DNA from 3 places in the Saccharibacillus brassicae genome. Region 3 is predicted to be linked to each of the others. Evidence: riboswitches for the same ligand, from Rfam matches in the RefSeq annotation. Region 3 holds a riboswitch; each other region holds the start of a gene.

Region 1 (3,274 bases), 890 kb from region 3:
GCCCGCTCCGGCCTGCGCTCCGTTCTCGATGCTCTGGATCAGCTCGCCCGTGCCCAGATCGCGATAGGCGCGGTAATCCATGTTCGAGAGGCGGGTGAGCGCCAGCAGCTTGAGTTTCTCGGTGAGGCCGCGCGGCAGCTGGGTCTGCGGGTACTCCGCCGCGTAGTTCAGCAGGGCGCACGCGCCGAGCAGCACGCCGTAGAGCAGCAGCAGGCTGCCTAACTGGCCGAGGCCGGAGGAGAGCGAGATCCGGTCGATCAGCCGTTGAAACGTATGAATGCCGTAAGCCGAAGCGAACTGCAGGGCGAAGCCGAGCAGCACGTACAGCACGATTTGTTTTTTGAACAGGGACACGCTATTTTTTAACACACCAAAAACCGCCTTCCAAAAAGGGAATGAGTCGCTGCGGACGCAGCAAAAAGAGAAGGTTCCGTCCAGCATCATCGTGGTAAAACCAAGGGATGCGATCAGAAGGCAGAGAGCCCCCTTGATAGCCGGTACGCGTTTTGATCCGGCCCGATCCTTAGCTACTTCGAACGATGCGGCAGAACATTCTCCTCGTCACCCCATTTGGAAAGATGGGTTCACTATAGCAAAAAAAGCCCGTTAGGGCAAAATCGAAAAAAAGTTCAAAAAAAGTTCGCGGAAAATGCAACCAAACCGGCGGACTGTCCGTCTATGTAGTATCTGATTAAAAGGAACGGTCCCCGGAGACGATAAAACCCGTTCCCCGGCTCGTGCGCCGGAAGGAACGGGTTAATGGAAGATGTTGATTGAAGCGAATATGGGTGTGATGAATGTGAGAGAGTTGATGAAGACGAAGACGTGCGGAGAAAATCAGCTCTGGACCATTTGACCGTAAGACCAGTCGCTTGTCACGCGCTTGGCGGTCACGTAGCGTTTGCCCCAATACGAATTGGACAGGCTTGCGATGCTGACGCCTTTGCTGCTCGAAGAATTGGCAAACTTGCCGTTGCCTACGTAGAAGCCGACGTGCGAAATTCCGCGTCCCGTCGTGTTGAAGAAGACGAGATCCCCTACGCGGAGATTGGACTTGGATACGGTCGTGCCCTGCTGAGCCTGGCTTGCAGCCGTACGGGCCAGCGAAACGCCGAACTTTTTGAAAATATATCGGGTGAATCCGGAACAATCGAAACCTGAGGTCGTCGTGCCGCCGTATTTGTAAGGCGTGCCCGAGACTTGACTTACTGCGGCGTTAAGTGGTGCGGAGCTGGCGGCATATGTACTTGTGGCCCCCGACGTAAACAAAATGGCTGCTCCCAATACGGAAATGACAAGCTTCTTCAAAAATTTTTCCCCCTGATGCCTACGGAGTTAGCTAAGGGCTCGGTGGTAGGAATTTCCCTATACTCCCTCTGAAACAAGAATAATTCACCCGAAATGGTTCCCCCGTTTTCTTGCGTTAAGAAATTCGGCATTTATTAATATTTTGTAACTATTGATACTCTACCTTACTGACTATCGGTTTGTCAAACGCTCCTTTAAAACATAAAAAACTTATCGACATCGCATGATTATAACAGGCTGAAAACGAAACACAAGTGACAAATTTGTAATTATTGCTGGGAAAAACGCACGTATTTGTTACAATTGGCGGTACGGAAGGTTTCGCAAAGCCCGAACGAACAGCGTTTGATATTTCTTTTTCGGCAGTTTCGTCGTATTCGGCAATAGCTGTGCGCAAAAAAAATTATTTAAAATGTTGGGATTTTATCTCTTGGATTGGTGCTGTTTTACCGATTTATGGTATAGAGGACTCGAGCGGGAGGGCCTGGAGATGAACAACAAAGATATTCAAGATGAGATGGAAAGGCAGCGTCGAATTCTCCATCAGTTGGCCGACGAATACGGTTTCCTCGATCAGCGGGTGCTGGTGCAGTCGCAGAAGCTGGACGAATGGTTGAACGAATACGAACGCTACAAAAACGCATGACGGTTCATGTGAAGTTTTTTTATGAGAACGCTTGCCTGCTTACTGTTCTATTCAAGCGCGTAGCCTACGCGCTTTTTTGCGTTTGCCGTTAAATCGCCTTCTTGGCTTTCGGGGGCCCGATCTTTCGGGGTATACTTATAGAAGAAAATACGGGCATACGAGGAGGAAGCCGCATGGCAACGGAAATCGAACGCAAATTTTTGTTGGATCGCACGCCGGAAGAACTGATCGCCGCCGGATCGTTCCAGCGCCGCTCGCAGCAGACGATCGAGCAGACTTACCTGGCGCTGGACGAGCAGCAGGAGGTGCGCGTGCGCAGACTGGTCGACGCCGATACGGGCGAGGTTGAATATACGCACACGTTCAAGCAGGGCAACGGCATGAGCCGCGAAGAGATCGAATACTCCATTACCGAGAGCATCTACGACCAGCTGTTCCGGGCTTCGGGAGCGGTGCCGCTGACGAAGACCCGGACGACCGGGGAATGGAACGGATTCACGGTCGAACTGGACCGGTACGAACAGCTCGACCTGACGGTGGCCGAAGTCGAATTCGGGTCGCTCGAAGACGCGCAGGCGTTCTCCCCACCCGATTGGTTCGGCGAGGATATCAGTTCCAAGCGCGAATACAGCAACAAAAAAGTGTGGAAAGAACTGCAAAACCGCGCTTGAGGCCCGGCCGCTTCGAAAGAGTCGGCGCCGCAGGGCGGCCATATGTTACAATAGAGCCAATTCGTCCGCTTTCCGGCGGACAAATTTACGAAAGAGGTGAGGACTATCACGGTTCAAATTCATGTTCAACAAACGCCTAATCCCAATTCGGTTCGGGTCGGAGCGGATTCCGTTCTGTTCGAAGGTCCCAAAAGCACGTCGGTCAAAGCGGGAGAGCCGAGCGAGCATCCGCTGGCTGCGGCGCTCGTCGAAATCGACGGCGTGGACAACATTTTCGGCATGCGCGACTTCGTGACGGTCAGCAAACTGCCGGACGCAAGCTGGGACGATATCCTGCCCCAGGTCGAAGAAGCGTTCCGACGCGTATATCCATAGGACGCAGGTTTCGCTTGCCGAAGCCTTGACGTCCTGATCGACGAACGTCTCCTCCGACGGCATTGGGTTTCGCTTTCGGGTCGGGAGACGTTTTTGTTTGGATCTATAATGAAGTCAAACAGCCGGCTTCCGGTTATTACAATAGAGAAGACGAAAGTTGGACGAGCATGCGCATCAACAAATACGTGAGCGAGAGCGGTTACTGCTCGCGGCGGGAGACGGACCGGTTGATCGCCGCCGGGCGTATCGCGATCAACGGGGAAGCGTGCGCCGC
Region 2 (3,274 bases), 150 kb from region 3:
CTCCAGCGCGCGGCGAATCGCTTCCGGCGAAGCGTTCTCGACGCCGATATCGCCTTTGCGCGTGGCATCGGCTTCGGGAATAAAAGCGTGCTTGCAGCCGGGCACTTTCTGTGCCACGATTTTGCGTATCCGTTCTCCCGCAAAATCCGGATCGGTCAAAATGATTACGCCCCGCCGCTCCATCGCCAGCTTGACGCGGCGAATTACCGCCGCCCCGATCGCCGACCCTCCGGTCTCGATCGTGTCCGCGTCGACCGCCCGCTTGATCGCGACCGTATCGTCGCGTCCTTCCACGACAATCATTTCTCTGATCATGTGTCCGCTCCTTTGGCTCTCATAACAAAAAGAAGAGGAGAACCTCCTCTTCTTCGGTTTCGTTTCCTATACGGTTGATTATAGCATCCGGCGGCCGTCAGCGTAAACGCCCGCTTCGGAAACGAACTTCGTTACGGCTTGTTCGGTCCGATCACGTAAATCGTCAGACCGGATTTGCGGCCAAAGTTCAGCGCCGCTCCGAGGCTGTCGTAGTACATGTCGATCTTCTTGCCTTTGATCGCGCTGCCTGTGTCTTCCGCTTTGCGGTATCCGTATCCTTCGATATAGACCCACCATCCGAGCGGAATTACGTTCGGATCGACAGCGATCGTACGGCCTTCGGCCACGGTCGTGCCCGTTGCGGTGCGCGTTCCGATACCCGGTTGTTCCGAAGAATAAGCGGTAGCGGCCACGCCGGTCAGCACGGTTTTATATTCGAATCCTTTGGCGGACGAGGAAGACTTGGCGGAGGCCGCTTTGGCCGACGGTTTGGCGGCGGCTGCCGGCGCAAACGTCTTCTCGACGACCGGCTCTTTCGTGCCGACGGCGATGATCTCGTCCTGCTTTTCGGTTTTGACTTTTTTGTCGACGACGTACTTGGTTACGAATTCTCCGTCTTGATACACCTTTTCGACCTTGTGGACCACGACGCCTTCGACGCCGGCCTGGACCGTTTTGGTTTTGCCTTTCAGCAGCGAGGAGTCTTCTTTTTCAATCGTCTTGTACGGTACTTTGACTTCCTGATCGGCCGTGAACTTGTTGATGCGGTACACGGACACGTCGGCGTTCTCCGTCAATGGAGCCGTAGCGCCCGGATACACTTTGTCGTGTTCGCCCAGCTCGATGTCCATCGCGGACAGCGCGCCTTCAACCGTTCTTTCGGTCGTCAGGGTCTTTTGCGATTCTCCGCCTACCGTCAGGTTGATCGGAATGGCGGTCGTAATCGCGATCTTGCTGTCCGCTTCGACGGCGGCGCTCAGCGGTACGGAGATCTTGTCGTGCGCGCTGAACGGGATTTCCCATCCTTCAAGCGCCGCGGCTACCGTTTTCTCGGCGGTATAGGCCTGCTTGCTTTTGCCGTCGACGGATACCGTGACCGGCACGGCCGTGGTGATGTTCACCGCTCCGCCGTTTTGGACGGGGGAGCTGACCGGTACCGAGATTTTATCGAATTGGCCGAGCTCGACGTCCCAGCTTGCGAGCGCCGCGGCTACCGTTTTCTCGGTCGTGAAGCGCTTCTCGCTTTTCTCGTCGATCGTCAAGGTGACGGGTACGGCTGTCGTGATCGCGATGCGATCGCCGTCCTGAACCGAAGCGCCGAGCGCCATCGATACGTCATCTTGAGGCTTCAGGCTGAGCGAATGCTCGTCCAGCAGTTCCTGAAGGCTGCCTTTATGCGTGCTTACCGCTTGTTCTTTTCCGTCTACGATCAGCACAATATGCTTCTCGGCCTGTGCATACAGTCCGAGCAGTACCATCGTCACGACTGCGACGACGAATAGTGCGACACCCAAAATTTGAAGCCCGTTCTGGCGTTTCCAACGCCAAGCGTAAGTCATGCTGGATGATCGTGAACCATGGGTGTCTTCTTTGGTGAAAATTCCCACTCTTCCGTCCTCCTCCATAGCCCCGCCGTCAAGTGCATACATAGAAAAATTGACGCGACTACTTGCTATTTTTTCGTAGAAACGGGCAGCGCAAAAAGCGTGCTTCCCGTATGTTCCTCCCGATTCCGATCGGAGAACACGTCTCTACGTTCATCCCGGTCTAAAAGTTCAGCCTTGAATCCCACCCTTATGTACGCTGTTCCCTCCGGCAGAACTGCCATAAAACAAAAGAAGCCTGTGGAAAGAGCGGCTTAAGAAAACTTAAGAGGACTCTTCCGCGGGCTTCCCTCTTATAAAATCGACAAGTTGACGATCTGAGGAAAACATAAGGCGCGTGGCTGCCTCTCTCTTATTGTGCGCTTACGAGGTTAGCTGTCGGGTTCGGACGAAGAGAGTCGTCCTATGTCGGTTCTTCCGCTCATGGCGAGAAGACCTCCAATTCACCCCGTAGACCCAGTTGAAAAGGAATCGACCACGGGCTGCTTTCGCCGAACGGTGAGTTCGGAAATCATAATCGGCAGACCGCTTCGGGTTCCCCCGTTCTTCGTCATTCCTGACGAAGATTCAGCGAGACGGTACATGAATTTGTCGGATTAACCGAACATACGGCCGGATTAATCACTGACAAGATAATAGCTTTTTTCACACTTGTTTGTAAAGCTGCTCGTTTTGACGTATTTCAGAGTAAAAGGTTAAAAATTTGTAATCTTCTGCCCTTTTTTGGACCTAAGAGATTAATATCTCGTAAATACTCTTCTTTTCACCGCATTTGCTCTCTTTAAGAACCGATACCAAAAAGTTTATTCGCATTTTTCATTGTCTGTTCGGCAATTTCTTCCAGAGAAATTCCTTTTAGCTGGGCGGCTGTCTCGGCGACGAGGCGAACATAAGCGGTCTCGTTGCGCTTTCCGCGGTACGGATGCGGCGTCAAATACGGCGCATCCGTCTCGATCAGCAGCCGGTCCATCGGCGTCTTCTCAAGCACCTCTTTGGGCTGCTTGGCGTTCTTGAAAGTGACCGGTCCGCCGAACGAGAGATGGAAGCCCAGGTCGAGGCAGATTTTGGCCGTTTCCCAGCTGCCGGAGAACGCATGCATGATGCCGCCGACTTCCGAAGCGTTCTCTTCCTTGAGGATTCGGATCGTGTCTTCGTGGGCTTCGCGGTTGTGGATCACGATCGGCAGCTTGACCCGTTTCGCCAGCGCGATCTGCTCCCGCAGCACCCGATGCTGAACGTCTTTGGGCGATTTGTCCCAGTGGTAATCGAGCCCGATCTCGCCGATCGCCACCACTTTCTCGTGAGCACAGAGCGATTCGATCCATTCCAGGTCGCCTTCCTGCATATCGATCGCA
Region 3 (3,274 bases):
CTATAATAAGAGGCTGAAGAGACTCGACCGACGAGGCTCCACCAATGAGACCAAATCAACGAAACGGCAGGGGAAGCAGCATGAGCATCGCTTTTTTTGACTCGGGGATCGGAGGGCTGACCGTGATGCGCGAAGCGGCCCGCAGCCTTCCGAACGAGGACTTTATTTTTTTCGCGGATACGCTGCATGTCCCTTACGGGCCGAAGACCAAAGAACAGGTGACGGAATACGTCTGCGAAGCGGCGGAGCGCATTTTGGGCCAAAGCGTCAAAGCACTCGTCATCGCGTGCAATACGGCGACCAGCGTAGCGGCGACCGAGCTGCGGCGCACCTACGACGTGCCCGTGATCGGGATGGAACCGGCGGTCAAGCCGGCCGTCGAGATGAACGGGGCGAGCGGGCGGCGCGTGCTGGTGCTGGCGACCGAACTGACGCTCAGCCAGGCCAAATACCGGGATCTGGTGTCGCGCGTGGACGATCTGGGGATCGTCGATTCGCTGCCGATGCCGGAACTCGTGGAATACTGCGAAGCGCTGAAGTTTGATCCGGCCGAGCTCGGTCCTTACTTTTTGCGCAAATTCGACCGGTTCGACCTAAGCCGCTACGGCACGCTGGTGCTCGGCTGCACGCATTACCCGTATTATGCGGAGCTGCTGGAACAGATTCTGCCGCCGCATATCCGGGTCATCGACGGAAGCGCCGGCACGGTGCGGAGAGTGGCGCGCGTTCTCGAAGAGCGCGGGCTGGCCGGCGGCGGAAGCGGGCGCGTGCGGTTCATGAACTCCGCGGACGATCCGGCCTATCAGGCCAAGCTTGAGCGCGCGTGGGCAATTTTGAACGGCGTAATGCTTTGAGATTTGAATAGGAAAAGAACCCGAAAGAATCAATAAAAAGCTCCCGCCGCGTACGGTCGGAGCCTTCACGGAAGCTGCGCGGACTTGCGATCCGCCTTTCCGATCTTCGAAGCCTGCGACTCGTCTCAGGCTTTTTTCTCGCGCCCGCGCAGGGCAAATCCCGCTCCGAACGAACGTCCCGCAAGGCCGGGCAGGATGCACAAAACGACTTCGTTTCCGCATATGAAAACGGTAACAAAATCCGCTTTTCGACCTAAACGGCCCATCAAGCTCCGGCAAAGTGCCGCAGGCTGCTTTTTCAGCCGCATTTTCAGAGCTAAATCGAGCAAACGGGAGGTTTTCCGCGAAAAGGAAAGATCCGGCTTCGTGGGAGATTCCAATGTCAGCTTTTAACGCCCAAACCCGCAAAAAACGCTCAGGTTCATCCTTTACACGAGGTGTCAGAAGGGGTTAAGATACGGTTCATAAAAGCAGCATATCACCGCGCGAGGCGCGGGAAAATTGCCGCTTCTTCCCGGACTTTCGAAGCTTGGCACATCGAACGTTCCGGCATGCCGCCCACTTTTCGGAAAGGATGATGAGATTCGTCACTCGAACACGAAGACCCAGATTAGACTGCTGAATTTTTCGATAAAAACGGGGGAACCGATCGAGACGCCGCGCAGGCGCTCATGGGGTGAAGCCTGACGCTCTCCGGTACGCCGGATCTGCGGCAGGCGGGGCGACTCTTGCGTCCCAATCCGTCAGCTAACCTCGTAAGCAGAGCAGGAGAGGTGACCTTTTTCGCATCTTTCGAAAACCAGGCCATTCTCACACGTCACACCGGAGCCACATCAGCAGAGGAGGAAAAAGCATGTCGGATGCCATGATCATCATGGCCATTCTGGTCCTTACGGCCGTATCCGCGGGATACATTCTCTGGACCGACCGTACGGTTCAAGCCAAAGAGCAGCGCCGTTAAGCGCGAGCTTGTCAGGGCCGTACGTCCCCATACCGTCAAATGAACCGAAGCCGCGCCGCGGGAGATCCAGCCGCCGCGCGGCTTCTTAATGTCCGCTTGCAGGGATCGCCCATTCTTTTCCGCATCCGGTCTGCCCTTGGTCGATTGTCAAATACCGAGAACTATGGTAGACTAAAAATGCTGTTTTCCATTTTAGAAACTCTGATTCAATCGATACAGGATACGCGGCTTACGCTTAGGAGGTTAAACGACATGGAAATCTTTCTGAAGGTAGTTCTCTTGATCTTTGCTGTCGGTGTGATCACGGTCGTACTGCTGCAAAAAGGCAAAAGCGCAGGCTTGGCCGGCGCAATTTCCGGCGGTGCGGAGCATCTGTTCGGCAAAAGCAAAGCTCGCGGCATGGACTTGGTGCTTGAGCGCACGACCGTCGTACTGGGTGCCGGATTCGTAATCATGGCGTTGTTGACTACGGCTCTGACCAACTAACCCGGCGATCGGGGCGGTTGGACTGCCCGGGAAGCCTTCGTTGATCCTTGGATTCAAGGGAGACGAGGGCTTTTTTTTGTATATATTCAAATAAATGCGTACGAAAAAGCAAGCAAGGATTAAGCATGCGCCAGCGCGGGTACTTTTAACGTATAATAGAGAATGTAGAAGAAAAAATCGAGCATTCGCGATCTGCAGCCGATCGGGCGGTCTGTAGGCAGCCGGAGCCATTTTGAGGTGATAACCATGATAACGGAAGATATGCTGCTGGGCTTTATGCGCGAGAGCGCCTACAAGCCGATGACGCACCAGGAACTGGAGCAACATTTCGGCATCGACGATGCGGAACAGTTTCGGGAGTTTATGAACATGCTCAACGGACTTGAAGAAGAAGGCAAGATCGTACTGACGCGTACCCAGTGCTATGGCGTACCGGAACGTATGGATTTGCTGCGCGGACGTTTGCAAACGCATGCCAAGGGCTTCGGTTTCCTGATTCCCGAGGATCGCGAACACGCGGACGTATACATTAACGCGAACGACATGCTGAGCGCGATGAACGGCGATACGGTGCTGATTCGCATCGCGTCGCGCCGTTCTTCGAACGGACGCATGGAAGGCGAAGTGGTGCGGGTCGTCAAGCGCGCCGTGACGCAGATCGTCGGCACGTACCAGGACGAGGAATCGTTCGGCTTCGTGCTTCCGGACGACAAGCGCATCACGCGCGACATCTTTATCCCGGCCGGACGGTCCGGAAGCGCGCTGAACGGCCAGAAGGTCGTCGTGAGCATTATCGCCTACCCGGAAGGCCGCGCGGCGGCCCAGGGCGAAGTTATCGAAGTGCTGGGCTATAACAGCGACCCGGGCGTCGACATCCTGTCGATCATCCGCAAGCACCAGCTGCCGGAGTCTTTCCCGGACGAAGTGCTCGAAGAAGCGGAGCAGGCGCCGGAGACGATCTCCGACGAAGAGA

The links. A riboswitch is a leader RNA that binds a small molecule or an ion and turns the genes downstream of it on or off. The one in region 3 is predicted to bind cyclic di-AMP.
Region 1: linked by a shared signal. The riboswitch ahead of FFV09_RS14975 (C40 family peptidase) and the one ahead of secG (preprotein translocase subunit SecG) in region 3 are both predicted to bind cyclic di-AMP.
Region 2: linked by a shared signal. The riboswitch ahead of FFV09_RS10755 (ubiquitin-like domain-containing protein) and the one ahead of secG (preprotein translocase subunit SecG) in region 3 are both predicted to bind cyclic di-AMP.

Annotation. Positions count from the first base shown of each region.
Region 1 covers NZ_CP041217.1:3,610,771-3,614,044, forward strand. The annotation lists gene FFV09_RS14970 (ABC transporter ATP-binding protein) at 1-369, opposite strand, end outside; gene FFV09_RS14975 (C40 family peptidase) at 838-1,308, opposite strand; cyclic di-AMP (ydaO/yuaA leader) riboswitch at 1,310-1,448, opposite strand; gene FFV09_RS14980 (aspartyl-phosphate phosphatase Spo0E family protein) at 1,799-1,954, shown strand; gene FFV09_RS14985 (CYTH domain-containing protein) at 2,128-2,625, shown strand; gene FFV09_RS14990 (NifU N-terminal domain-containing protein) at 2,722-3,000, shown strand; gene FFV09_RS14995 (pseudouridine synthase) at 3,168-3,274, shown strand, end outside.
Region 2 covers NZ_CP041217.1:2,572,878-2,576,151, reverse strand. The annotation lists gene rnmV (ribonuclease M5) at 1-315, opposite strand, end outside; gene FFV09_RS10755 (ubiquitin-like domain-containing protein) at 447-1,874, opposite strand; cyclic di-AMP (ydaO/yuaA leader) riboswitch at 2,264-2,502, opposite strand; gene FFV09_RS10750 (TatD family hydrolase) at 2,701-3,274, opposite strand, start outside.
Region 3 covers NZ_CP041217.1:2,725,311-2,728,584, forward strand. The annotation lists gene FFV09_RS24485 (aminoglycoside adenylyltransferase domain-containing protein) at 1-6, shown strand, start outside; gene murI (glutamate racemase) at 81-854, shown strand; cyclic di-AMP (ydaO/yuaA leader) riboswitch at 1,461-1,632, shown strand; gene secG (preprotein translocase subunit SecG) at 2,068-2,301, shown strand; gene rnr (ribonuclease R) at 2,548-3,274, shown strand, end outside.